One region of the Weizmannia sp. FSL K6-3076 genome, then DNA from elsewhere that is predicted to be linked to it. Evidence: a T-box and tRNA genes for the amino acid it is inferred to sense, from the RefSeq annotation. Region 1 holds a T-box; the other regions hold tRNA genes.
The links. The T-box of region 1 lies ahead of NSS95_RS09785 (valine--tRNA ligase). A T-box ahead of a tRNA ligase gene usually reads a tRNA of that ligase, here a tRNA-Val.
Positions count from the first base shown of each region.

Region 2: it has a tRNA-Val gene. The T-box ahead of NSS95_RS09785 (valine--tRNA ligase) is inferred to sense a tRNA for this amino acid. The anticodon was not compared.
Region 3: it has a tRNA-Val gene. The T-box ahead of NSS95_RS09785 (valine--tRNA ligase) is inferred to sense a tRNA for this amino acid. The anticodon was not compared.

Region 1 covers NZ_JBBOWU010000001.1:2,050,482-2,057,314, forward strand. The annotation lists gene NSS95_RS09780 (bifunctional folylpolyglutamate synthase/dihydrofolate synthase) at 1-545, opposite strand, end outside; gene NSS95_RS09785 (valine--tRNA ligase) at 608-3,253, opposite strand; T-box leader at 3,309-3,537, opposite strand; gene NSS95_RS09790 (hypothetical protein) at 3,680-3,871, shown strand; gene ysxE (spore coat protein YsxE) at 3,888-4,904, opposite strand; gene NSS95_RS09800 (LysM peptidoglycan-binding domain-containing protein) at 5,103-6,833, opposite strand, start outside.
Region 2 covers NZ_JBBOWU010000001.1:2,289,831-2,296,663, reverse strand. The annotation lists rRNA gene NSS95_RS10995 (23S ribosomal RNA) at 310-3,242, shown strand; rRNA gene rrf (5S ribosomal RNA) at 3,609-3,724, shown strand; tRNA gene NSS95_RS10985 (tRNA-Val) at 3,733-3,805, shown strand; tRNA gene NSS95_RS10980 (tRNA-Lys) at 3,972-4,047, shown strand; tRNA gene NSS95_RS10975 (tRNA-Leu) at 4,054-4,135, shown strand; tRNA gene NSS95_RS10970 (tRNA-Gly) at 4,151-4,225, shown strand; tRNA gene NSS95_RS10965 (tRNA-Leu) at 4,235-4,320, shown strand; tRNA gene NSS95_RS10960 (tRNA-Arg) at 4,338-4,411, shown strand; tRNA gene NSS95_RS10955 (tRNA-Pro) at 4,425-4,501, shown strand; tRNA gene NSS95_RS10950 (tRNA-Ala) at 4,515-4,590, shown strand; tRNA gene NSS95_RS10945 (tRNA-Met) at 4,615-4,688, shown strand; tRNA gene NSS95_RS10940 (tRNA-Ile) at 4,704-4,780, shown strand; tRNA gene NSS95_RS10935 (tRNA-Ser) at 4,799-4,891, shown strand; tRNA gene NSS95_RS10930 (tRNA-Met) at 4,909-4,982, shown strand; tRNA gene NSS95_RS10925 (tRNA-Asp) at 4,985-5,057, shown strand; tRNA gene NSS95_RS10920 (tRNA-Phe) at 5,066-5,141, shown strand; tRNA gene NSS95_RS10915 (tRNA-His) at 5,165-5,237, shown strand; tRNA gene NSS95_RS10910 (tRNA-Gly) at 5,245-5,318, shown strand; tRNA gene NSS95_RS10905 (tRNA-Ile) at 5,323-5,396, shown strand; tRNA gene NSS95_RS10900 (tRNA-Asn) at 5,402-5,476, shown strand; tRNA gene NSS95_RS10895 (tRNA-Ser) at 5,480-5,571, shown strand; tRNA gene NSS95_RS10890 (tRNA-Glu) at 5,577-5,648, shown strand; gene NSS95_RS10885 (1,4-dihydroxy-2-naphthoate polyprenyltransferase) at 5,813-6,736, opposite strand.
Region 3 covers NZ_JBBOWU010000001.1:2,546,213-2,553,045, forward strand. The annotation lists gene NSS95_RS12200 (zinc-dependent alcohol dehydrogenase family protein) at 71-1,198, opposite strand; tRNA gene NSS95_RS12205 (tRNA-Leu) at 1,586-1,667, opposite strand; gene NSS95_RS12210 (LLM class flavin-dependent oxidoreductase) at 1,785-2,804, opposite strand; gene NSS95_RS12215 (hypothetical protein) at 2,944-3,096, shown strand; gene NSS95_RS12220 (DUF421 domain-containing protein) at 3,179-3,643, shown strand; tRNA gene NSS95_RS12225 (tRNA-Leu) at 3,886-3,967, opposite strand; tRNA gene NSS95_RS12230 (tRNA-Cys) at 3,977-4,050, opposite strand; tRNA gene NSS95_RS12235 (tRNA-Gly) at 4,056-4,130, opposite strand; tRNA gene NSS95_RS12240 (tRNA-Gln) at 4,134-4,205, opposite strand; tRNA gene NSS95_RS12245 (tRNA-His) at 4,213-4,288, opposite strand; tRNA gene NSS95_RS12250 (tRNA-Trp) at 4,297-4,370, opposite strand; tRNA gene NSS95_RS12255 (tRNA-Tyr) at 4,379-4,460, opposite strand; tRNA gene NSS95_RS12260 (tRNA-Thr) at 4,469-4,544, opposite strand; tRNA gene NSS95_RS12265 (tRNA-Phe) at 4,549-4,624, opposite strand; tRNA gene NSS95_RS12270 (tRNA-Asp) at 4,645-4,720, opposite strand; tRNA gene NSS95_RS12275 (tRNA-Met) at 4,733-4,806, opposite strand; tRNA gene NSS95_RS12280 (tRNA-Val) at 4,816-4,891, opposite strand; tRNA gene NSS95_RS12285 (tRNA-Glu) at 4,903-4,977, opposite strand; tRNA gene NSS95_RS12290 (tRNA-Ser) at 4,991-5,080, opposite strand; tRNA gene NSS95_RS12295 (tRNA-Asn) at 5,085-5,159, opposite strand; rRNA gene rrf (5S ribosomal RNA) at 5,166-5,281, opposite strand; rRNA gene NSS95_RS12305 (23S ribosomal RNA) at 5,563-6,833, opposite strand, start outside.

The sequences.
Region 1 (6,833 bases):
TCCGCAATCGTATGGCCAAGCACATTCATATGGTCATGGCCGATATTGGTAATCAGGCTGACAAGCGGTGTGATGACGTTGGTGGAGTCAAGCCTGCCGCCAAGGCCGACTTCATAAATAACGATATCCACCGGCCGGATGTCGGCAAAATACACAAGCGACATCGCTGTAATGACTTCAAACTCTGTCGGTGCGCCGAATGCTGTGTGCTCCAGTTCTTCTGCAAGCGGGCGGATCTCGTTTGTAAGCCGGATGAGGTCTGCATCTGACACCGGCGTTCCGTTTATGCTGATCCTTTCGTTAAACTGCTCAATATACGGGGAAGTAAAGGTGCCGACCGTATAGCCTGCCTGCTCTAAAATATTCCGCAAAAAGGTGACGGTCGACCCTTTGCCGTTCGTCCCGGCCACGTGAACCGTCCGGATTTTTTGTTCCGGGTGGTGCAATTTTTCCATCAGCCACTGCATCCGCTCAAGCCCTGGTTTCATCCCGAATTTCGAGCGGGACCGGATCCAGCCGACCGCTTCTTCATAGGTTTCAAACATATGCCTTTCCTCCCGTATGCAAGGAAGACGAATCCGTAAAGAATTCGCCTTCCACCCTTGTATTACTGGTTTTCAAGTTCTTTGATGCGCGCTTCGACGGTGCTTCGTTTTTCAAGATAGTCTTTTTCTTTTGCCCGTTCTTCGGCAACGACATTTTCCGGCGCTTTTTTCAGGAACCCTTGATTGGACAGTTTTTTCTGGACGCGTTCGACTTCTTTATTCCATTTCGCCAACTCTTTCCGGAGCCGGGCCAGTTCTTCTTCAAAATTAATGAGTCCTTCAAGCGGCAGGAACAGTTCGACGCCGGAAACGACTGCAGTCATGGCTTTGTCCGGTGCCTCGAGGTCAAGCCCCATTTTCAATTCATCCGGGTTGCAGAAACGGGTAATGTACGCTTCGTTTCGTTTTAAAGCCGCTAAGACCGTTTCGTCTTTCGCTTTCAAATGCAGTTTGATTTTTTTGCTTAACGGCGTATTCACTTCCGCGCGGATATTGCGGACGGAACGGATGATGTCGACAAGCAGTTTCATTTCTTCGCTAGCCGCTGCATCTGTAAGGCTTTCGTCCACCTCCGGCCAAGCGGCTGTTGTGATCGATTCCCCCTGATGCGGAAGGTTTTGCCAAATTTCCTCGGTAATAAACGGCATGAACGGGTGCAAAAGCCGCATCGTATTGTCGAGCACATACGCAAGGACCGAGCGTGTCGTTTTCTTCGCTGCTTCATCTTCGCTGTAGAGCGGCAGTTTTGCCATTTCGATGTACCAGTCGCAGAAATCGTCCCAGATAAAATTGTAAAGTGCGCGCCCAGCTTCGCCAAATTCGTATTTGTCCGCCAGTTTTGTAACGGTTTCGATCGTTTCGTTCAAACGCGTTAAAATCCATTTGTCAGCGACTGATTTTTCACCGGACAGATCCATTTCTTCGTATTTCAGCCCGTTCATGTTCATGAGTGCAAAACGGGAGGCGTTCCAAATTTTATTGGCGAAATTCCAGACCGCTTCAACTTTTTCGTAACTGAAACGCAAATCCTGGCCCGGTGCGCTACCGGTGGTAAGGAAATAGCGGAGCGAGTCCGCGCCGTATTTGTCGATGACTTCCATCGGGTCGACACCGTTGCCGAGCGATTTGCTCATTTTCCGCCCCTGCTCGTCGCGGACAAGGCCGTGGATCAGAACATCTTTGAACGGGCGCTTGCCGGTAAACGCAAGCCCCTGGAAAATCATCCGCGATACCCAGAAGAAAATGATGTCATAGCCGGTCACAAGCGTATCGGTCGGATAATAACGCTTGTAGTCTTTAGCTTCTTCATCCGGCCAGCCCATTGTCGAAAACGGCCAGAGCGCCGAGCTGAACCACGTATCGAGCACGTCCGGATCCTGTTCCCAGTTTTCAATATCGCGGGGCGGCTCAGTGTCAACATACACTTCGCCGGTTTCTTTATGGTACCAGGCCGGAATCCGGTGGCCCCACCAGAGCTGGCGCGAAATGCACCAGTCGCGGATATTTTCCATCCAGTGCAAGTATGTTTTTTCGAAGCGTACCGGCACAAAATGGACTTTTCCTTCCGACGCCTGCAGTTTTACCGCGGCATCAGCGAGCGGCTGCATTTTCACAAACCATTGCGTCGACAAATACGGTTCGACAACCGCGCCGCTCCGTTCGGAATGGCCGACCGAATGAAGATGGTCTTCCACTTTGACAAGAACGCCAAGTGCTTTCAAGTCCTCCACAATCTGTTTGCGGCATGCAAACCGGTCCATGCCTTTATATTTTCCGGCATTTTCATTCATTGTGCCATCCTCGTTCATCACAAGGATACGTTCGAGGTTGTGGCGGTTCCCGACTTCGAAGTCGTTCGGGTCATGGGCCGGCGTAATTTTTACGGCACCAGAACCAAATGTCATGTCCACATACTCGTCTGCGATAATCGGAATTTCGCGGCCGACGATCGGCAATACAATCGTTTTCCCGATTAATTGTTTGTATCGTTCATCATCCGGATGGACAGCGACCGCCGTATCACCGAGCATCGTTTCCGGGCGCGTTGTCGCGATTTCGATCGTGCCGGAACCGTCGCTTAACGGGTATGCCAGATGGTAAAATGCGCCCTGCACCTCTTTGTAGACGACTTCAATATCGGAAAGTGCCGTTTTCGTTTCCGGATCCCAGTTGATGATATACTCGCCACGGTAAATCAAGCCTTTTTTATAAAGCGAAACAAATACTTCTTTTACAGCTTTTGACAGCCCTTCATCGAGCGTAAAACGTTCGCGCGAATAATCGAGCCCGAGGCCAAGTTTTGCCCATTGTTTGCGGATAAATTGAGCGTATTCCGCTTTCCATTTCCATGCTTCTTCCATAAATTTTTCGCGGCCGAGATCATAGCGGGATTTGCCTTCTTCACGCAGTTTGGCTTCCACCTTTGCCTGTGTTGCAATCCCGGCGTGGTCCATCCCCGGCAGCCAGAGCACATCATAGCCTTGCATCCGTTTCATCCGGGTTAAAATATCCTGTAAAGCCGTATCCCAGGCATGGCCGAGGTGGAGCTTCCCGGTTACGTTCGGCGGCGGAATCACAATCGTGTACGGTTTCTTTTCCGGATCGCCTTTTGCTTCGAAAAATTTGCCGTTCACCCACCATTCATAGCGCCCTTTTTCAACAGCCTGCGGATCATATTTGGTCGGCATGCTGATGTCCTGCTGTTCCATTTGCATCATTCCTTTCTGCGTCTTTTACGGATAAACACAAAAACTCCCTTCGTCATAAAAGGACGAAAGGAGTCTGTTCGCGGTACCACCTTTTTTCACGGGCAAACGGATGCCCGGCACTCTCGGGTCAGTAACGGCACTTCGCCGGCTTTTGCTACTTTCGGTTTCACAAAAGCTACTCCCGGGCGACCTTCCAGCCTGTTTCGCATAGGAAATCTTTCAGCAGCTGATTTCCCTCTCTGCATGGAAACAAAATCTGTACTCTTCCCGTTCATTGTACTTTGATTTTTGAAATTGACTATAGTTTATGGTATCGGTTTTTGTGAAAATCGTCAATAGCATTGCCCATTTTTAGAAAAAATATGCGGCGGATGCACTGATCCGCCCGCTTTTCATACATTATTTTTGAGGGATAGGTGGATGATGATGAAGAAAAAAATTGACAAACAGGCCGTCCGTACATGGGCGCGGAATGCAAAAAAAGTGTGCAAGCAGCTGATTCTTCCGTTCTCCGTCTTTCAGGCCATCCGTACGATTATTTTTCCGACGACGTTTGACGTTTTGCTGCTTGCCATATTTATTCTCATTTATCTCGGGTTTCAGTATGAATGGTTTTAGTGGCCGTTCCTGCTTTTCATGACGCGGGGGCGGCCCCTTGTGACAACTGCATGACGACATACTCGGTATTTTTCATTCGCCAGTACTTTTCCTGCAGTTTCGCGACTGCTCTCGCTTCATGGCGTTTTCCTTCATTTGCAAAGTATTCCTCCACGGTTTGGATGATCGGTGCGGGATAAGCGAGATAGCTGAAAAATAAGCTTTTTTCATCTTCTTTCAGCGGAAAATAGCTGAAATAGGTCTTCACCCAATCCACGCAGTCGTCAAACCGGCTCGGATAGGAATCGAGCGTCCGCGACAAGAAGGGAAGCAAGTCATAAAAAGGCGCAGCGTTTTTCGCCAGTTCGAAATTGGTAAAGTACCCGAGCCCGCGTTCATCGTACAAAAAATGCTCCGTTGAAATTTTTCCGTGGATGGTCACCGTTCTCGCTTTCTCCATCTCTTTTGATTGTTCATACCAGTTTTCCAGCTGCCGGATCGAAAATTTGAGCGCCTGGTTCGTTTCATTGTAAAAGGTGCAGTACAACAGGGCAAACGGGGACATATAGACCTGCTCTTCACACCGTTCAAGGAACTCTTCCAAAAAATCCTGCTGCCCGTACCAGCGGGAAAGGGTTTCTTCATAGTATTCCCGCCGTTTTTCTATTGAGATCTCCGTATCTTTGACGGACAAGCTGTGCAGGCGTGCGAGTTCCCTGAACATTTTTTGATGTTTCTCGCCGCGTGCTTCTTTTTCTTCGTTTGGCAGCCAGGGCATTAAATAGTATAATGCCCCGTTATACAGCACCCCGTAACGGCCGTCCAACGCGGGATAGACCGGGACAATACGGTTGTATCCCCGCTGGTACAGAGACTGGACATGCCGGATAAATCCCATCCCGTTTTGCGGTGCAATTTTTTTTAAAGCAAAGATGCCCTGGCCGGTATAAATTTTATACACTTTTCCGTACCGCCCGACATATTCAGCGTTCAGGCCGTAATGCTTTACAATCCGATTGATGTCCTGCTGCGAAAGGTCAGTCACCCGTTTCACCTTCTTAGAGCGCTTCTCCTGAAAAATAGGCGCTTGCTCATTTTCATTCCCCCGCTGCGCCGCATTCGCCGCGGCTTGAACATAGGCGCAATCTAGGTTAAGAATAGCTCGTTTTGCACGCTTCCTTACGCAGGCGCTTAGCCCCTGAATTTCAGATGCATCCTTCACCTAGACGCCCGTGCCTGTGAATGCTCCGGCTCAGTGATTTTTTTCGGCGCGCGCGTTTGCGGGAACGTACAGCACTTGCCCCTCATATACATCCTGGTTCACTTCCAAATGGTTCATCCTTAAAATCTGCTGGACATTGATATTGTATTTTTCAGCAAGCTGGTCGAGCGTCTCCCCGCTTTGGACGATGCAAACCTTTAACTTGGCAGGCTTTTCTTCATCTCTCCGGGCAAAAAAGTCGGCAAGCGAAATAGATTCGTATTTTTGCTTCTTTTTCTTCTTGGCAGCCGAATCCTTTTCTTCCGGCACTTCCTCTATTTTCTCCCCGCTTTCCGGCGACTCTTCCACAATCGTTTCGCTGCTCGCCACAGAAGAAGATTCATCTTTTTCAGGCGATTCTTGCTTGAGATAAGCAGAAGATTCATCTTCCATTGCCTTGCTCTCGATCCGGAAAACGGGCTCCGTCTTCCCGGCGTCATCCGGCTCAAGAGATTCTTCGTTCAGAGCCGTTTTGCTCTCCGTCCGGAACGCGGATGCGGTTTTTCCGGACAATTCCTGTTCAGGATGCCCTTCATCCCGCACTGGGTCGGCCTGCCATTCGTTCCGCACCGGTACGCTTTCCGCTATGGATGCAGACTCGTTTTTGCCTGAAAACTCCGGTTCTGCATGCCATTCGTTCTGCACCACTCCGCTCTCCGCCAATGATGCGGATTCGTTTTTGCCGGCAAACCCCGGTTCAGCGTGCCCTTCATCCCGCACCGGTTCGCTCTCCGCCAATGATGCAGACTCATTTTTGCCTGAAAGATCCGCTTCAGCATGCCATTCGTTCTGCACCACTCCGCTCTCCGCCAACGATGCAGACTCATTTTTTCCTGGAAACTCCGGCCCAGGATGCCACTCATTCTGTACCAGTTCGCTTTCTGCCAACGATGCAGACTCATTTTTTCCGGAAAACTCCGGTTCCGCATGCCATTCATCCCGTACCGGCGCGGCTGTTTCCGCCTGCCATGAAGCACTTTCCGGCACTTTTCCGCCTGCTTCCGGCAAGAGACTCTCCTCTTCTTCTTCCGGCAGTTCGACCGGTGCTAGCACATTCAGTTCGTTTGTGTACGGTTCCGGCTGAGCAACCGATTCTTCCGGCACCACGCGCGATTCGATCGTAAAAGGTGTATACAATTCCGGGTCAGCGTGAGATTCATCCTCTTCTTCTTTTTCCTCATCTGCACGCAAAGGCACTTCTTCAAAGCTTTCCGCTTCTTCCATAAAATGGCGGGGCGGTTCGGTGCTCTCTTCTTCTTGTTCCGATAAACTCCACTCGGAATGGCTAAAAGGCGCCTGATATGCTGCGTCCGGCTCATCCAAATAGGTTTCCCGGCCGTTCAAATCCGGGTATGGTGCTGTTTCGGCTTCGTCCTCTTCCTCATCCCCGTCTTGCAATATTCCCTCAATCGCAATATCCGCATTGATTTTTAAACAATCGGTTCCGTGAAATTGATAGTCAAATCCTTCTATATTGACGTCCAGTTCCTCAATATCCGCAATTCTTGTCTTCGGAATGGTAACGTCTACCGGGAAAGATTGGTAAAATTCAAATATGCCGTCTTCTTCCCGGTACTGGACCGCCTGCACATACTTCCTGAACAGCACATCTTCCCCTTCTTCTTCCCCGCAACCGATATACTCCCCGGCCAAATAGAGATTGCCTTTGATCACGACATACTGCTCCAATTCCTGTATGGTGATATGGGGATCCAATGATAT
Region 2 (6,833 bases), 240 kb from region 1:
AAAAGCGTAGGGCGCTCGTTCATCGGCGTACGGATTTCGTAGTCTTCGACTGAGATAAAGGAAACACGATGAGCCTTAAAGGCGAATCGATGTTGACTTATCGTAGGGAGAAGACGTAGAAATACGCTAGCCGATAGCGCCCGGAGCTAGACAGAAAAGGAAAACTTCGTTTTCCAAAATCAAGTTTGACGTTTCCGTTTTGTTCAGTTTTGAAGGTTCAATCCTTCAACATGTGTTCTTTGAAAACCGGATAGGAGAAACAAACCAAGTAAACCGAGAATCGCTTATTTTTGGATTTAATCCTTTTATGGTTAAGTTAGAAAGGGCGCACGGTGGATGCCTTGGCACTAGGAGCCGATGAAGGACGGTACAAACACCGATATGCTCCGGGGAGCTGTACGTAAGCGTTGATCCGGAGATTTCCGAATGGGGAAACCCCCTGTCTTTAATCGGACAGGATTCCTGCCTGAATCCATAGGGCAGGAAGGGCACACCCGGGGAACTGAAACATCTCAGTACCCGGAGGAAGAGAAAGCAATTGCGATTTCCCAAGTAGCGGCGAGCGAACAGGAAACAGCCCAAACCGGAAGGCTTGCCTTCCGGGGTTGTAGGACACTCATATGGGAGTTACAAAAGAACAGGTTAAGTGAAGCGGCCTGGAAAGGCCTGCCGGAGAAGGTAAAAGCCCTGTAACTGACACTTCGTTCTCTCCCGAGTGGATCCTGAGTACGGCGGGACACGAGGAATCCCGCCGGAATCCGGGAGGACCATCTCCCAAGGCTAAATACTCCCTAGTGACCGATAGTGAACCAGTACCGTGAGGGAAAGGTGAAAAGCACCCCGGGAGGGGAGTGAAAGAGATCCTGAAACCGTGTGCCTACAAGTAGTCAGAGCCCGTTAACGGGTGATGGCGTGCCTTTTGTAGAATGAACCGGCGAGTTACGGTCTCATGCAAGGTTAAGCTGAAGAAGCGGAGCCGCAGCGAAAGCGAGTCTGAACAGGGCGAAAGAGTATGAGGCCGCAGACCCGAAACCAGGTGATCTACCCATGTCCAGGGTGAAGGCAAGGTAACACTTGCTGGAGGCCCGAACCCACGCACGTTGAAAAGTGCGGGGATGAGGTGTGGGTAGCGGAGAAATTCCAATCGAACTTGGAGATAGCTGGTTCTCTCCGAAATAGCTTTAGGGCTAGCCTCAAGCGAAGAGTTTTGGAGGTAGAGCACTGTTTGGACGAGGGGCCCTCATCGGGTTACCGAATTCAGACAAACTCCGAATGCCAAAAACTTATGCTTGGGAGTCAGACTGTGAGTGATAAGATCCATGGTCGAAAGGGAAACAGCCCAGACCGCCAGCTAAGGTCCCAAAGTATACGTTAAGTGGAAAAGGATGTGGCGTTGCTTAGACAACCAGGATGTTGGCTTAGAAGCAGCCATCATTCAAAGAGTGCGTAATAGCTCACTGGTCGAGTGACGCTGCGCCGAAAATGTACCGGGGCTAAACGTATCACCGAAGCTGCGGATGGACACCGTATGGTGTCCGTGGTAGGAGAGCGTTCTAAGGGCGTTGAAGCCGGACCGGAAGGACCGGTGGAGCGCTTAGAAGTGAGAATGCCGGTATGAGTAGCGAAAGAAGGGTGAGAATCCCTTCCACCGAATGCCTAAGGTTTCCTGAGGAAGGCTCGTCCGCTCAGGGTTAGTCGGGGCCTAAGCCGAGGCCGAAAGGCGTAGGCGATGGACAACAGGTTGATATTCCTGTACCGCCTCTTCACCGTTTGAACGATGGGGGGACGCAGGAGGATAGGGCAAGCGCGACACTGGTTGATCGCGTCCAAGCAGTTAGGCCGGTGCGGAGGCAAATCCTTCGCGCCAAGGCGGAGCTGTGATGGCGAGGGAAATTTTAGTACCGAAGTTCCTGATTCCACACTGCCAAGAAAAGCCTCTAGTGAGGTGAAAGGCGCCCGTACCGCAAACCGACACAGGTAGGCGAGGAGAGAATCCTAAGGTGAGCGAGAGAACTCTCGTTAAGGAACTCGGCAAAATGACCCCGTAACTTCGGGAGAAGGGGTGCTTTTTGGGGTGTATGCCCCGGGAAGCCGCAGTGAATAGGCCCAGGCGACTGTTTAGCAAAAACACAGGTCTCTGCGAAGCCGCAAGGCGAAGTATAGGGGCTGACACCTGCCCGGTGCTGGAAGGTTAAGGAGAGGGGTTAGCCGTAAGGCGAAGCTCTGAACTGAAGCCCCAGTAAACGGCGGCCGTAACTATAACGGTCCTAAGGTAGCGAAATTCCTTGTCAGGTAAGTTCTGACCCGCACGAAAGGTGTAACGATCTGGGCACTGTCTCAACGAGAGACTCGGTGAAATTATAGTACCTGTGAAGATGCAGGTTACCCGCGACAGGACGGAAAGACCCCATGGAGCTTTACTGCAGCCTGATATTGAATTTTGGTACAGCTTGTACAGGATAGGTAGGAGCCTTGGAAACCGGAGCGCCAGCTTCGGCGGAGGCATCGGTGGGATACTACCCTGGCTGTATTGAAATTCTAACCCGCACCCCTTACCGGGGTGGGAGACAGTGTCAGGCAGGCAGTTTGACTGGGGCGGTCGCCTCCTAAAAGGTAACGGAGGCGCCCAAAGGTTCCCTCAGAATGGTTGGAAATCATTCGCAGAGTGTAAAGGCATAAGGGAGCTTGACTGCGAGACTTACAAGTCGAGCAGGGACGAAAGTCGGGCTTAGTGATCCGGTGGTTCCGCATGGAAGGGCCATCGCTCAACGGATAAAAGCTACCCTGGGGATAACAGGCTGATCTCCCCCAAGAGTCCACATCGACGGGGAGGTTTGGCACCTCGATGTCGGCTCATCGCATCCTGGGGCTGTAGTCGGTCCCAAGGGTTGGGCTGTTCGCCCATTAAAGCGGTACGCGAGCTGGGTTCAGAACGTCGTGAGACAGTTCGGTCCCTATCCGTCGCGGGCGCAGGAAATTTGAGAGGAGCTGTCCTTAGTACGAGAGGACCGGGATGGACGCACCGCTGGTGTACCAGTTGTCTTGCCAAAGGCATCGCTGGGTAGCTATGTGCGGAAGGGATAAGTGCTGAAAGCATCTAAGCATGAAGCCCCCCTCAAGATGAGATTTCCCACAGTTTATACTGGTAAGATCCCTGAAAGATGATCAGGTTGATAGGTCCGGGGTGGAAGCGCGGCGACGCGTGGAGCTGACGGATACTAATCGATCGAGGACTTAACCAATAGAAAAGCGGAAGCGCCTTGGTCATCGGCGTACGGATTTCGGAGCTTTCGACTGAGATAAAGGAAACACGACGAGCCCTAAAGGCGAGTCGATGTTGACTTATCGTAGGAAAGGGGGACGGGAAGTTCACTAGCCGATAGCGCCCGGAACTGGACAATAGAAAAGCGGAGGTGCCTTGTTTAGCCCCGACAAGCGAATGTTCTGACCGGCATGGAGCCGTCTTTTGGCTCCGTGACGGGCAGGTTATTCGACCTCGAGGGGCTAGGCACCGGAGCTGGACAATTTTCAAAGTTAAAAACGCGTTCTCAGTTTACAGTTTTTTCTCCCATCCGGTTTTCAGGGAACACATCCCAAAATTATACAGGTCCGGTGATGATGGCGGAAAGGTCACACCCGAACACATCCCGAACTCGGAAGTTAAGCTTTCCAGCGCCGATGGTAGTTGGGGGTCTCCCCCTGCGAGAGTAGGACGTTGCCGGGCCATAATACGGAGGATTAGCTCAGCTGGGAGAGCGTCTGCCTTACAAGCAGAGGGTCGGCGGTTCGATCCCGTCATCCTCCATTTTTATGCCGTTCCGATTCAGGTGCAATCGGCTTCCATCGGAAGGTTGGGAATACTGGCTTGTGACCGGCATCATACTTCCCGGGAATCCTAAAAATAGATATGTACATATTTAACCCAATATAGTATAATTCTCTTTGTGACAAGTAATGTCATTATCGGATATGAGCCATTAGCTCAGTTGGTAGAGCATCTGACTTTTAATCAGAGGGTCGCAGGTTCGAATCCTGCATGGCTCACCATTTATCGCGGGTGTGGCGGAATTGGCAGACGCACCAGACTTAGGATCTGGCGCCGTAAGGCGTGGGGGTTCGACTCCCTTCACCCGCACTGTTTACATGATACGCGGAAGTAGTTCAGTGGTAGAACATCACCTTGCCAAGGTGGGGGTCGCGGGTTCGAATCCCGTCTTCCGCTCCATTTTATCCCGCCGGGGTGGCGGAATTGGCAGACGCACAGGACTTAAAATCCTGCGGTAGGTGACTACCGTACCGGTTCGACTCCGGTCCTCGGCATCAGTACCATGACAAATGCGCCCATAGCTCAATTGGATAGAGCGTTTGACTACGGATCAAAAGGTTAGGGGTTCGACTCCTCTTGGGCGCGCTTATTCCTGTTTCGGGAAGTAGCTCAGCTTGGCAGAGCACATGGTTAGGGACCATGGGGTCGCAGGTTCAAATCCTGTCTTCCCGACCATGAAGATCATAACGGGGCCTTAGCTCAGCTGGGAGAGCGCCTGCTTTGCACGCAGGAGGTCAGCGGTTCGATCCCGCTAGGCTCCACCAATCCACCAAACAGAGTCAAATAACGGCGGCGTAGCTCAGCTGGCTAGAGCGTACGGTTCATACCCGTGAGGTCGGGGGTTCGATCCCCTCCGCCGCTATATTTTGTATATATCGGACCTTTAGCTCAGCTGGTTAGAGCAGACGGCTCATAACCGTCCGGTCGTAGGTTCGAGTCCTACAAGGTCCACCATTTTTTATTTTTTCATACGGAGGAATACCCAAGTCTGGCTGAAGGGATCGGTCTTGAAAACCGACAGGCGGGTTACACCGCGCGGGGGTTCGAATCCCTCTTCCTCCGCCATTTCATTATTTTATCATCGCGGGGTGGAGCAGTCTGGTAGCTCGTCGGGCTCATAACCCGAAGGTCACAGGTTCAAATCCTGCCCCCGCAATTGGTCCCGTGGTGTAGCGGTTATCACGCCTGCCTGTCACGCAGGAGATCGCGGGTTCGATTCCCGTCGGGACCGCTTGTTTTGGCTCGGTAGCTCAGTCGGTAGAGCAAAGGACTGAAAATCCTTGTGTCGGCGGTTCGATTCCGTCCCGAGCCACCATTGGTTTCAATGAAAAATATATGGCGGTTGTGGCGAAGTGGTTAACGCACCGGATTGTGGCTCCGGCATTCATGGGTTCGATTCCCATCATCCGCCCTTTGCTGCGGGTGTAGTTTAGTGGTAAAACCACAGCCTTCCAAGCTGTTGTCGTGGGTTCGATTCCCATCACCCGCTCCACTTTGGGCCTATAGCTCAGCTGGTTAGAGCGCACGCCTGATAAGCGTGAGGTCGATGGTTCAAGTCCATTTAGGCCCATATATTCCGCAGTAGCTCAGTGGTAGAGCAATCGGCTGTTAACCGATCGGTCGTAGGTTCGAATCCTACCTGCGGAGCCATATGGAGAAGTACTCAAGTGGCTGAAGAGGCGCCCCTGCTAAGGGTGTAGGTCGCGATTAGCGGCGCGAGGGTTCAAATCCCTCCTTCTCCGCCATTTTTGGCCCGTTGGTCAAGCGGTTAAGACACCGCCCTTTCACGGCGGTAACACGGGTTCGAATCCCGTACGGGTCATACTGGTCACGAAGCTGTTCCGGAAACTTCCGGAGCAGCTTTTTTTGCGCGTTTTTTCACTTCTGCAAACCTCTTCAGGACTTCACCCAGGCTACGGGTCCGTTAAAGTATGATAGAAAAAACGCAAAAACAAACGGCGGAGTGTTACACTCCGCCGTTTGTTTTTAAATAAAATGATCGATCAAAAAGCTGATGGATAAAAGCACCCCGAAAATGGTGTTTGTCTGTGCGGTTGCTTTCATAGCAGGCAGCATTTGCAACGGTTCACTTTTTCCAATAAAGCCTTTAATGGCCCGGACCGGTTTCGGTGTGCTGACGAAAACGAGCAATACCCACGGGGTTACAACACCGAACAAAACGAGCCCGGCCATCCAGAGATAGGAAAGGGCAAACATTGCGGCCAGAAGCAGGATGGCTCCTTTCCGGCCGAGCAGAATGGCGATCGTTTTTCTGCCATTTGCTTTATCGCCGTCCAGATCGCGGATATTATTCGACAGCATAATGGCACCGATTAAAATCATAATCGGAATCGAAATAAATACAATCGGCCATGTGATCGTTTTTGTCTGGATAAAAAACGATATTAATATAATAATTACACCCATAAAAAAGCCGGAAATCAGTTCGCCAAGCGGCGTTGATGAAATTGGAAAAGGCCCTGCAGTGTAAAGATAAGCAACAAGCATGCAGACAGTGCCGATTACAGCAATCCACCAGGAACTTTGCGAGCAAATGTAAACGCCGATCAGCATGGCTGCACCGAAAAAAGCAAAGGCGAGGTGGAGCACCGTTTTCGGTTTGATGCCGTTTCTGACAATTGCCCCGCCGATCCCGACGGAATGCTCGGTATCAAGGCCGCGTTTGTAATCGTAATATTCATTAAACATATTGGTTGCTGCCTGAATTAACAGGGTTGCAACCAGCATTGCAGCAAACAGCAGCAGATTGATGCGGGCAATGCCCAAAGCCAGTACTGTCCCGAGAATGACAGGCACAAAACCGGCCGTTAAAGTATGGGGCCGTGTTAATTGCCACCAGATCCGCCAGCCTTTGTCAGGGCCGATTGCTGGAGAAGATTGCGCATTCATCTTCTTACTCTCCTTTTATGCTATTCTTATATAAATATGGCGAAATTAGTACATTTAAAGTTTAGGGAAATCAGGCCCATGTGTCAATGTATTTGGT
Region 3 (6,833 bases), 500 kb from region 1:
CTCTTCTTTATTGTGTTTTAACATGGCTGCCACTTTATCGGCACGGGGCACCTTTTTTGGCAATCATCTTTTAGTCGAACCGAATCATGATTCTAGATGAATCCCCTTTAGCCAATTTGTCGAAACTCTCATTTATCTCATCCAAAGAAATGACATCACTTACCAATTCATCCACTGGCAAGCGGCCGTTTTTAAAAAGCCGGATATAATTTGGAATATCCCTTTCTGGAACACAGCTACCGATATAGGAACCTTTTAGCGTCCGTTCCTCAGCCGTCAGCGTTACATAAGGGAAAGAAAAATGATGTTTTGGATCCGGTAGTCCTGTCGTAACGGTTGTGCCACCGCGCTTGGTGATGGCGTATGCCGTTTCCATCGCCGGGACTGCACCTACCGTCTCAAAAACAGTATCCAGTCCCCCGCCAGTTGCTTCACGTATTTTCTCAACAACATCTGGATCTTTGGAATCAAATACATCTGTTGCTCCAAACCTTTTTGCCAACGCAAATTTATTTTCATTGACATCTACTGCTACTACACGGCTCGCCCCTGCTGATACAGCCCCGATTAATGCGCTTAATCCGACGCCGCCCAAACCGACAACCGCAACTGTGCTGCCCAACTTAATCCGGGCTGTATTCACGACTGCCCCGACCCCCGTAATGACAGCGCATCCAAAAAGGGCAAGCTTTTCAAACGGAACGTCTTTTTCAATTTTAATCAAAGAACGACGGGACACAACAGCATATTCTGAAAAAGCGGATACGCCGAGATGGTGCATGATGTCTTCACCATTTGCATGCAGCCGGATGCCGCCTCCTGGTAAAGTACCTGCCGCGTTTGAAGCCGCACCCGTTTCGCATAATGCAGGGCGTCCCTCCTTGCACGGCAGGCATTCGCCACAGCTTGGTACAAACACACAAACAACATGGTCACCCGGCGCAAGATCCGTCACACCTTCACCGGTTTTCACCACTTCACCGGCAGCCTCATGCCCAAGAGCCATCGGTAAAGGCCGGGGTCTGCTGCCATTTATAACAGACAAATCCGAGTGGCACAAACTGGCCGCCTTCATCTTGACAAGCACTTCTCCTTGTTGCGGTTCATCGAGTTCCAATGTTTCAATTTTAATCGGTTTGCTTGCTGCATATGGCATAGCAGCACCTGATTCCCGTAGTACAGCAGCTCTGATCTTCACTCTCACCCATCTCCTCTGAAATTCGTTATGTATCAGCGCACTTGAACGGTTTTCAAAGCCTACGAATATCACTTATATGCTTTGTTTTCGGCGAATTGGGATTGCTGAACAAATCTGGAACGCCCGGAACTAGCTGATATGCTTCATAGCCTTGATAAGTATAGTGATTTGTGTTTAGATTCGCTATTATTAAATTCTTTATTTTATTTTACGACTGAATAATGAAAAAAACAAATAAGCAGCCTTTAGTAAATGCAAACCGAAATTCATCCCTTTCCTTCTGCCCTTCACCGATTGAAGAGAGTGACTTCTGCCGGAAAATGAAAAAACGCTCCTTACTAGATTATAAGGAACGTTTTACCGAAAAACTGAAATGTGATCTTTTGATACCGGTGGTCGGGGTCGAACCGACACTCCCGAAGGAACACGATTTTGAGTCGTGCGCGTCTGCCAATTCCGCCACACCGGCATGATCCTATGAATCGCAAACAAAGCTGTTTGTTATGTCACTTTTATAATTATATCCAGATCGTAAAAAATGTCAATAACCATTTTGCGAAAAAGGGAAGCAAAACAGCTCCCCTATTCACGCATGATCTTCCTTCAGTTCACTTAGGATCTCATAAGACCGCAGCCGCTCTTCATGGTTGTAAATATGCGATACAAACATCAACTCATCGACCTGTGTATCATCCAAAAATTCTTCCATTTTCTCTTTGATTGTCTGTTTTGAACCGATAAAAGCATATTCAAGCTGACGCAATGCCGCTTCTTTTTCAAACGGAGTCCAAATCCCGTTCATGCTATCGACAGGCGGCTGCAGCGTCTGCGATTTTCCACGGATAACGCCGAGGAAAAACTGGTACAGGCTTGTTGCGATCCTTTCTGCTTCTGCATCTGTGTCAGCTGCTACGCCATTCACACACGCAATCACATATGGCTTTTGCAAATACTTGGACGGTTTGAAGTTCTCCCGATAAAGGTATAAAGCATCAAACAATTGCGCTGGTGCAAAATGGCTTGCAAACGAAAACGGCAGGCCGAGCCTGGCAGCAAGTGTGGCACTGTATGTACTTGACCCAAGAAGCCAAACCGGAACATCCACCCCTTCTGCCACGACGGCCCGTGCATACGTCCTGCGTTCTTTATCCGAGAGAAAATAGTTCATCAGTTCTTGGACATTATCCGGAAAATCCATTTCCCCGCCCCTTAAATTCCTTCTGAGCGCCGCAGCTGTCAATTGGTCTGTACCCGGCGCACGGCCAAGGCCGAGATCAATTCTGCCTGGATAGATGGAACCCAGTGTTCCAAACTGCTCAGCCACGACAAGCGGTGCATGATTTGGAAGCATCACACCGCCAGACCCGACACGGATGGTTTTCGTCCCTGCCGCTATATACCCGACTAAAACAGCCGTTGCAGAGCTGGCTACTCCCACCATATTATGGTGCTCCGCGAGCCAGTATCGTTTGTAGCCCCAATTTTCAACATGCTGTGCGAGGCTTAGGCTATTTTTAAACGAATCTGCCGGTGTCTTTCCAGATAAAACGGGGATCAAATCTAAAACCGAAAATGCAACGTCATTCAACTTTTTTTGACTACCCATTGTCCGCTTCCTTTCCTTCTACTCGTGAAGATAGATCTATTGTAAAATAACAGATTCCCAAAACAAAATGATTTGCCTAACCTGTCCGGTGTATCCCAATGATGAGAACGTTCGTTTACGACACTGATTTTAAGGGAAAATGCAATTAAAAAATCCTTATGAACGATCGGGGCGTGGATTTTCTTCCGATACAGGTTTTCTTTTTCCTATAGAAGCAGCAGAAAGAGCATTGGTATCCAAACTGCATGAAGTTGGCGAAGTGAAAAATAGAATGCTTGCTGAAGCAGTATAAACAGTTGGATTAAGCGTTGGAAAGCCCCGTAAAAGTGAGCATTCGAGAGAAAACTGAACGTCATTGAAGGAGGGGTTTAGCGATGCAAATTGGCATGGACTTATTAAAATTGATCATGGGCTTTCTTGCGCTCATTTTTTGTCTAAAATGTACTGGCGCCAAAAGCATTTCAAACCTTACGCCAATCGACTTCATCTGGAGCATTATGCTGTCTGAAATCGTCGGCAACGGCCTTTATGACCCAAGTGTAAAATGGTACTACATTCTTGCGATGCTTTCTGTTTGGGTCATCATTAAAATCATTTTTGACATCCTCATTTACCGCTATGATAAACTGGAAAAATTCCTTATCGGGGATAAAACGCTGATGATCGATAAGGGAAAAATTAACAAAGTCGTACTGAAAAAAAATAAAATTGATATGAACCAACTGACGGAGTTATTGAGAAAGCAAGGTGTATTTTCACTTGATGAAATTGACCAGGCTTATCTTGAAAAAGATGGGACGGTTACGGTGAAAAAAAGAAAAGACAACCCTAGTAAATAGTAGGCTGCCCAGCTCTTGTTCTCATTATAAATAGAAAATTTAAGATAGTATTTTCAAACATTTCTTATAAGATCAATTCCCTTTTTGTACAAGTTAAATTGCTGTAGATACCCACAAGTGTACGTTTTCAAGCAGCCACTTAAATTGGGCTCGGCTTCAATAATATAATTGCAATAAAAAAACGCTTCTCTTTATCTTGAGAAGCGTTCCGTTTGGCATCAGCTTTCAATGTGATGCTGTTATACCGGTGGTCGGGGTCGAACCGACACTCCCGAAGGAACACGATTTTGAGTCGTGCGCGTCTGCCAATTCCGCCACACCGGCACAATATGATGGAGGCGGCAACCGGAATCGAACCGGTGATAAAGGTTTTGCAGACCTCTGCCTTACCTCTTGGCTATGCCGCCATCAATGGAGCGGAAGACGGGATTCGAACCCGCGACCCCCACCTTGGCAAGGTGATGTTCTACCACTGAACTACTTCCGCATACTGGGCCAGCTGGATTCGAACCAGCGCATGACGGAGTCAAAGTCCGTTGCCTTACCGCTTGGCTATGGCCCAATAAATATGGGGCGGATGGTGGGAATCGAACCCACGAATGCCGGAGCCACAATCCGGTGCGTTAACCACTTCGCCACAACCGCCATCATAATGGCAGGGGCAGTAGGAATCGAACCCACACTGGAGGTTTTGGAGACCTCTGTTCTACCTTTAAACTATGCCCCTTTAAAAAATGGAGGGGGACGGATTCGAACCGCCGAACCCTGAGGGAGCGGATTTACAGTCCGCCGCGTTTAGCCACTTCGCTACCCCTCCATATTGCGTGGTGCCGGCCAGAGGACTTGAACCCCCAACCTACTGATTACAAGTCAGTTGCTCTACCAATTGAGCTAGACCGGCCAAATGGTGGCTCGGGACGGAATCGAACCGCCGACACAAGGATTTTCAGTCCTTTGCTCTACCGACTGAGCTACCGAGCCACAATTATGTAAAATGTAGATGGCGGTCCCGACGGGAATCGAACCCGCGATCTCCTGCGTGACAGGCAGGCGTGATAACCGCTACACTACGGGACCTTTATATGTAAATTGCGGGGGCAGGATTTGAACCTGCGACCTTCGGGTTATGAGCCCGACGAGCTACCAGACTGCTCCACCCCGCGATGATAAAATGGTGGAGGATGACGGGATCGAACCGCCGACCCTCTGCTTGTAAGGCAGACGCTCTCCCAGCTGAGCTAATCCTCCAAATATGTAAATGGTGACCCGTACGGGATTCGAACCCGTGTTACCGCCGTGAAAGGGCGGTGTCTTAACCGCTTGACCAACGGGCCATATGGATCATGACGGAGAGCAAGGGATTCGAACCCTTGAGACAGCTTTTAGCCGCCTACACGATTTCCAATCGTGCTCCTTCGGCCTCTCGGACAGCTCTCCATAATGGCTCCGCAGGTAGGATTCGAACCTACGACCGATCGGTTAACAGCCGATTGCTCTACCACTGAGCTACTGCGGAATACAAGCCCGGCAACGTCCTACTCTCGCAGGGGGAAACCCCCAACTACCATCGGCGCTGGAAAGCTTAACTTCCGTGTTCGGGATGGGAACGGGTGTGACCTTTCCGCCATCGCCACCGGACCTCAATGACAAAAATCATTATAACAAAGTTTTCGTTTCTTATCAACAGGAATTATGTGATTCCCTGAAAACCGGATGGGAGAAAAAACTGTAAACGGAGAATGCATTTCTGCTACTAACTTTGAGAATTGTCTAGCTCCAGCGCCTATCGGCTAGCGTATTTCTACGCTTTCTCCCTACGATAAGTCAACATCGGCTCGATACCTCGCCGTGTTTCCTTTATCTCAGTCGAAAGCTCCGAAATCCGTACGCCGATGAGCGAGCGCCCTTCACTTTTCTATTTGGTTAAGTCCTCGATCGATTAGTATCCGTCAGCTCCACGCGTCGCCGCGCTTCCACCCCGGACCTATCAACCTGATCATCTTTCAGGGATCTTACCAGTATAAACTGTGGGAAATCTCATCTTGAGGGGGGCTTCATGCTTAGATGCTTTCAGCACTTATCCCTTCCGCACATAGCTACCCAGCGATGCCTTTGGCAAGACAACTGGTACACCAGCGGTGCGTCCATCCCGGTCCTCTCGTACTAAGGACAGCTCCTCTCAAATTTCCTGCGCCCGCGACGGATAGGGACCGAACTGTCTCACGACGTTCTGAACCCAGCTCGCGTACCGCTTTAATGGGCGAACAGCCCAACCCTTGGGACCGACTACAGCCCCAGGATGCGATGAGCCGACATCGAGGTGCCAAACCTCCCCGTCGATGTGGACTCTTGGGGGAGATCAGCCTGTTATCCCCAGGGTAGCTTTTATCCGTTGAGCGATGGCCCTTCCATGCGGAACCACCGGATCACTAAGCCCGACTTTCGTCCCTGCCCGACTTGTAAGTCTCGCAGTCAAGCTCCCTTATGCCTTTACACTCTGCGAATGATTTCCAACCATTCTGAGGGAACCTTTGGGCGCCTCCGTTACCTTTTAGGAGGCGACCGCCCCAGTCAAACTGCCTGCCTGACACTGTCTCCCACCCCGGTAAGGGGTGCGGGTTAGAATTTCAATACAGCCAGGGTAGTATCCCACCGATGCCTCCGCCGAAGCTGGCGCTCCGGTTTCCAAGGCTCCTACCTATCCTGTACAAGCTGTACCAAAATTCAATATCAGGCTGCAGTAAAGCTCCATGGGGTCTTTCCGTCCTGTCGCGGGTAACCTGCATCTTCACAGGTACTATAATTTCACCGAGTCTCTCGTTGAGACAGTGCCCAGATCGTTACACCTTTCGTGCGGGTCAGAACTTACCTGACAAGGAATTTCGCTACCTTAGGACCGTTATAGTTACGGCCGCCGTTTACTGGGGCTTCAGTTCAGAGCTTCGCCTTACGGCTAACCCCTCTCCTTAACCTTCCAGCACCGGGCAGGTGTCAGCCCCTATACTTCGCCTTGCGGCTTCGCAGAGACCTGTGTTTTTGCTAAACAGTCGCCTGGGCCTATTCACTGCGGCTTCCCGGGGCATACACCCCAAAAAGCACCCCTTCTCCCGAAGTTACGGGGTCATTTTGCCGAGTTCCTTAACGAGAGTTCTCTCGCTCACCTTAGGATTCTCTCCTCGCCTACCTGTGT